Regions from separate parts of the Gordonia sp. N1V genome, predicted to be linked through region 1. Evidence: riboswitches for the same ligand, from Rfam matches in the RefSeq annotation. Region 1 holds a riboswitch; the other holds the start of a gene.
The links. A riboswitch is a leader RNA that binds a small molecule or an ion and turns the genes downstream of it on or off. The one in region 1 is predicted to bind cobalamin.

Region 1 (3,206 bases):
GGGGTTCGGCGTTCGCGGGCGCCGTCGAGGACACGCGCCCGCGACGCCTCGTACCCGCTCCATCCGTCCATGCTCACCGCGCGGACCCCGTCACGCTCTCGCGCGAGGTCGGCGATCGTCGTCTGGTGGGCCAGGACGTTCCATCGGCAACCGGAGGCCGCGAGACCGTCGAGTATCCACCGCTCCTGGGCTGCGCCGGTGATGGTGCGGCGTGGGTCCGCGGTGGCCGCGTTCTGCCCGGTGTCGTTGTCGCCGTTCACCTGATCGCTGCGGTGGGTACGCGTGTCGAGGACGCTGAACCGAGCGAGATCGCCGAACGTGAAGCGACGATAGGCACGAAATCCGCGCCCGGGCGGGGCGAGCCGAACGGCGGTGTTCTCCCACCAGGCGCGCATGCCCGCAGCCCGCCGGAGCAGGAACTGCGGAATGGGTTGGTCGTCCTCGGGAGTGTCGGCGGCCCAGTTGTTGTCGACCTCGTGGTCATCGAAGATCGTGATGAACGGGCTCATCCGATGCGCCGCTTGCAGGTTCGGGTCGAGTTTGTACAGGGCGTAGCGCTCGCGGTAGTCGTCGAGGTCACGGCATTCGCGATACGCCGACGCCGGTACCACCGCGGTATCGCGTGCACCGCCGCCCATCGGGATCGGCTTCTCGTAGATGTAGTCGCCCAGATGAAACACCACGTCGGGGGCCTCGCGGGCCATTTCGCCGAACGCCGGGTAGTGGCCGTCGGCCCAGGCCTGGCAGGAGGCGAAGGCCAACGACAGTGCGCCGGTGGGTGTTCCGACGCGCTGTGCGGTCCGGGTTCGGCCGACCTCGGAGATCTCGCCGAGCGCGCGAAATCGGTAGAAGTAGTCGGTCCCGGGCGTCAGGCCGCGGACGTCGACGTGCACGCAGTGCCCGGTGTCCGGGCCGGCACCGGTCACACCACGCGCCACGACGCTCCGCATCCGCTCGTCGCGGGCCACTTCCCAGCCGACATCGTGGGATTCTCGGCCCATGCCCCCGCCGGGTGCGAGTGGGTCGGTCGCCAGCCTCGTCCACAGGATGACGGCGTCGGCGAGCGGGTCGCCGGAGGCGATTCCCAGGGCGAACGGGTGGCCGGCACCTCGGACCCGTCGAGCGGAGGCGGCGTCGGTGGCGAACAGGGTGGGGGCGGTGGCCAGCCCGGCGGCCAGCGCGGTCCAGGTGAGGAATCGACGGCGCGTCGTCCCGGCGCGCAGCACCTTGTCCGGGGTGACGCGTAGCGGAATATGGCTGGGGGAGGACATGCCTCGAGGCGATCACCGCACGGTGTCGTCGGGGATGACGACCGGCCACGACTCGGTGATGCGGTGGTGAAGACCTGGGCAACGCCTCGGCGAGATGCCTGCTACGCTCAGCGCGCGTCGGTTCCGACCGGGTCACACGGTCCGGTCGGTGAAAAGGGAATCTGGTGAGAATCCAGAGCTGCCCCGCAGCGGTGACGGAAACGACAGCGGCTCCTCGCACTGGACTTCACGGTCCGGGAAGCGGCCGCGGGTAGGTGGCATCTCGGTGCCGCGTCCGAAGTCCGAAGACCTGCCGCCGTGGCCATGGGGGACCGTGGTCGACACTTGCCTCGCGGGATATGGCCGGTGCGCCGATCTGTCGTGCGCGGCTGTCTTCCGCCCGACGAGAGACCGTGCCACAGTGGACGATCACACCTCACCGCAGGCCGCGCCACCCGCGCCGACCTGGGCGCGTGTCGGCGTGTTCGCGGTGCTCGGTGTGCTCGCGCTGTTCGTGGTCGCATGGGCGGGTGTGGCGTTCGGTACCGCCGACGTCGGTGGAACCGATGTGCCGCGCTTCGTGTGGGCCGCACTGACCGGCGGCTCGATCTCCGCCGACGACGCCGCCGCGTACTGGATCGTCATCGATTCGCGGGTACCACGGGTGATCACCGGAGCGGTGGTGGGCGCCGGGTTGTCGGTGGTGGGAGTGGTCGTGCAGGCGATGGTGCGCAACCCGCTCGCCGACCCGTACGTGCTCGGTATCTCCTCCGGCGCATCGGTGGGGGCCACGAGCGTGGTGCTCTTCGGCGTCCTGTCGGGCATCGGGCTCTATGCGATGCCGGTCGCGGCCTTCGCCGGAGCGCTGCTCGCGACCCTCATCGTGTTCGGGATGGCCTCCGGGGCAGGCGGATTGACACCGTTGCGACTCGTGTTGACCGGCACCGCGGTGGGCTACGGCTTCTCGGCGCTGACCACGGTGTTGGTGTTCCTCGCACCCACCGGCGACGCCGCGCGCAGCGTGATGTTCTGGCTCCTGGGCAGTCTGGCCGCGGCCAGCTGGTATTCGGCGGTCCTCGTGGGCGTCGTGACCGTCGGCGGGGTGATCGCGGTGGCAGGCTTGGCGCGCTCGCTCAATGCCCTCGCCATGGGCGACGAGGTCGCCGCGTCCCTCGGGTTGTCGGCGTCGCGGTTCCGCGTCATGGCATTTGCGTTGTCGGCGTTGATGACCGGTGTGATGGTGTCGGTGTGCGGGGCGATCGGCTTCGTCGGGCTCGTCGTTCCCCACGTCGCGCGGCTACTCGTCGGCGCCGACCATCGTCGCCTCGTGGTGATCGCTCCGCTGATCGGCGCGGTGTTCCTCGTCGCCGCCGATCTCGTCGCCAGAACCGCCGTGCCGCCACAGGAATTGCCGCTGGGCGCGATCACCGCCGCCGTCGGGGTGCCGATGTTCCTGATCCTCATGCACCGCCGACGCAGCGTGGTCGATCGATGAAACGGGTTGACGACCACCGGGGGTGGGGAAGATGACGACAGCGGGCTATCACGGGGTCGGCGTCGACATCGGTTCGGCAACGTTGCTGCGCGAGGTGACCTTCACCGCTGCGCCGGGGAGTTTTCTCGGCGTGATCGGACCCAACGGCAGCGGGAAATCGACACTGCTGCGCTGTCTGTATCGTGCGCAGCGGCCCACGACCGGCCACGTTGAGGTCGACGGCGTCGACGTGGCCGCGATCTCGATGCGCGACAACGCCCGTCAGGTCGCCGCGCTCACCCAGAGTTCCACGCTGGACTTCGATTTCACCGCTGCCGAGGTGATCGCCAGCGGTCGGTTCCCGCATCGGTCGATCGCGCGGACGTCCCGGGCGACCGACGGGGCGGCGGTCGAGGAGGCCATGGGTGTCGCCGGGGTCGGCCATCTCGCCGACCGGATCTTCACCTCGCTGTCCGGGGGTG
Region 2 (3,206 bases), on a different contig from region 1:
GGAGCTGGTGGCCACCACACATCGCAACCGGCCGGTCTTGAGTTCGTCCTCGATTTCGGCGCGCTGCTCCTTGCTGACCGACCCGTGGTGTGCCCGGGCCAGTAGGGTCGTGGCCGCCGAGGACGCTCCGCTACCCATCACCATCGCCGGAGCGCCCCCGGCGACCCGCGGGTTGGCCGCAGCGGTCACCGCGGGGGGCGCGATGCGGGATTCGGCGATCTCGTTGAGCCGTGCGGTCAGTCGCTCGGCGAGGCGACGGGAGTTGGCGAACACGATGGTCGTGCGATTGGCATCGATGAGATCGACGATCGCCGATTCGACGTAGGGCCACAGCGATCCCGCGGTCGGGGAGAACGCGTCGTCGAGATCCTCGGAACCGGGTGCGTCCGGTGGCGGCGGGATGTTGGCCATGTCTTCCACGGGCACGTCGACGCGAAGATCGAACGTCTTGCTCGCGGGTGGACGCACGATCGTGCACGGCGCGGCACCGGCCAGGAAGCCCGCGACCACCTCGGGTGGGCGGACGGTCGCCGACAATCCGATGCGCTGTGCAGGTGTTTCCAACAACTCGTCGAGACGCTCGAGGGACAGCGCCAGATGGGTGCCGCGTTTGGTGCCGGCCACCGCGTGGACCTCGTCGATGATCACGGCCTCGACGCCGGTCAGTGTCTCCCGCGCCGATGACGTCAGCATCAGGTACAGCGACTCCGGGGTGGTGATGAGGATGTCCGGGGGTGTGCGGACCAGGCTGCGGCGGGTCGCGGCGGGCGTGTCCCCGGATCGCAGGCCGACGGTGATCGCCGGCTCGGGATCGCCGAGTTCCTGCGCCGCGCGGGTGATGCCGGTCAGCGGTGCACGCAGGTTGCGTTCGACGTCGACGGCGAGGGCCTTGAGCGGTGAGATGTAGACGACTCGGGTGCCGCGTGCCCGATCCGGGCGCGCCGCGAGCCGGTCGAGGGCCCACAAGAATGCCGAGAGGGTCTTGCCCGAACCGGTGGGGGCGATGACCAGCGTGTGGTTGCCGTCGGCGATCGAGGACCACGCCCCGGTCTGAGCGGCGGTCGGCTCGGCGAAGGTGCCGCTGAACCACCGCCGCGTGGGGGCGGTGAAGCGATCGAGAACCGACGGCGCAGCCATTCACCCATCATCCATGTTGCCTCCGACAAAACGCCGCGACGGTTGTTCTGCTCGTTTTGTCCGATGGGTCGCGCCGGTCACATTTGTCGGGTATAGAGTTCTCGCCAGATGCTGACGGAAACCCGGTGTGAGTCCGGGACGGTCGCGCCACTGTGAGCCGGGCCGGGGAGTCACCCCGCCCGACGAGTCAGGATTCCGCCGAGCATCGATCCGACAAGCGCTGGGACGCGTCATCCCACGAAAGGACCTCCGATGGTTGCAACCACCCACCAGAACAAGGCACGGGCCCTCGCGGTACCCGACCTCTCCGTCGCGTCGGCAGCCCTGTGGCTGACCGCCACCTTCATCCTCGCCGCAATGGCCTACTACTTCATCGGATACGACCAAGGTGCCTGGTCGGTGTTCGGCAACGACACCCACATCCACGAATTCGTGCATGACTCCCGGCACTTCCTCGGCTTCCCCTGCCACTGATCGAACGAGCACGGGAGACAACCGAACATGGAAAAGAAATTCATCGGCGCCGGTCTGCTGTCGGGACTCGTCGCCGGGATCGTCGCCTACGTCTTCGCTCGGATCTTCATCGAGCCGCAGGTGGCCAAGGCCATCGACTACGAGGACGGACGCAGCGAGGCCGAAGAGGCTCTGATGACCGCGCATGGGCACGGCGGCCACGAGCACGGCGCCGAGGTGTTCACCCGCTCGGTGCAGGAGAACATCGGTGCGGGCGTGGGGACCATCGTTTTCGCGGTGTCGATGGGCGCGTTCTTCGCAATCGCGTTCACGGTTCTGTGGACCTACCTGGCGCATCACCGCGCCGGAGCCGACCCACGCTGGGCGGCGGCCCTGATCGGGCTCCTCGGCTTCGTCGCGGTCTTCGGGGTGCCGTTCTTCGCATACCCGGCCAACCCGCCGGCCGTCGGCGACGACGACACCATCGGTGCGCGATCGACGGCGTACCTCACCCTCACGGTCATCTCGGTGGTCGCGGTGATCGCGGCGGTCGTTGTGGCGCTGTGGCTCCGGCAACGCTGGGGAGGGCTCGCGGCCTCGGTGGTCGCCGCCGTCGGTTACCTGGTGGTCGTGACCATTGCGATCGCGCTGCTGCCCGAGTTCCATGAGGTTCCCGACCCGGTCATGAACGGCGACGCGATCGTCTTCCCCGGATTCCCGGGCGCGGTGATCGGCGACTTCCGGGTGTATGTGATCGCCAACCAGGTGATCCTTTGGACCGTTCTGACCACGACCTTCGCGGGAATCATGACCTGGCTCAGCCGTTCTGATCCTGCGCGCCGGGCGACGACACCGGCCGCGGCACACAGTAACTGATCGCTGCTCCACGTCCGCCCTGCACGATCGTGGGGCGGACGTGGTGCGTTCGTGGGGTCTGCCGAGAAGGTGGGTGGGTCAGATGAGTACGCAGTCGCCGCAGACGGCGCCCCGATCGCCGCTGACCCGATAGATCAAACAGCAACTGCGCCGGCGGAATCCCGGTCCCGCGCGTAACCGCCCGTCCTCGACATGGGGCTCGGCGAGAACACGGTCGGCCGCGGCGACGGCGAGATCGCCGTGTTCGGGGCGCGCCGTCGCGATGAGTCTGGCGGCGCTGTTGGTCGCCGAGGCGACGTTGCCCCACAGCGTTCGCCCACTCACCCCGAATGCGTCGCCGACGGCGTCGGTGAGTGCGCCGATGATCCCGTCGGCCAGGTTGGGCCGGGCGTCGGTCGCCGCGGTGGTGACCGAGAGCGGATAGGGCCCACCCAATTCGTCCTGCCACCAGAGGTCCGCGGCCGTGAACGATATCGGCGGTTCGTCGAGCGCCTCCACAGCGATCATCGGAGCGATGAGACGAGCGACGAGCCCGAGGTGGGTGACCGACGCAGCCACCCTCTGCTCGACACGTGACGTGCCGCCCACCCCGAGTGCGGCACGCACACGGTCCACGCGCGACTCCAGCATGCGCGCGTCCTCGAGTAGGTCGGCCATCGTGAGCCACGGTGCATCACCCCGCTGCCCGCGGGCGTGCGTGGCGACTCCGAAAAAGGGGCCGAGGTCGTCGAGGGAGGAGG

Region 2: another riboswitch for cobalamin. It lies ahead of P3L18_RS24055 (CbtB-domain containing protein); the one in region 1 lies ahead of P3L18_RS15600 (iron ABC transporter permease).

The regions. Positions count from the first base shown of each region.
Region 1 covers NZ_JARJDD010000011.1:79,798-83,003, reverse strand. The annotation lists gene P3L18_RS15605 (alkaline phosphatase D family protein) at 1-1,271, opposite strand, end outside; cobalamin riboswitch at 1,373-1,583, shown strand; gene P3L18_RS15600 (iron ABC transporter permease) at 1,672-2,745, shown strand; gene P3L18_RS15595 (ABC transporter ATP-binding protein) at 2,777-3,206, shown strand, end outside.
Region 2 covers NZ_JARJDD010000026.1:4,934-8,139, forward strand. The annotation lists gene P3L18_RS24050 (ATP-dependent helicase) at 1-1,137, opposite strand, end outside; cobalamin riboswitch at 1,222-1,356, shown strand; gene P3L18_RS24055 (CbtB-domain containing protein) at 1,390-1,611, shown strand; gene P3L18_RS24060 (CbtA family protein) at 1,639-2,466, shown strand; gene P3L18_RS24065 ((2Fe-2S)-binding protein) at 2,545-3,206, opposite strand, start outside.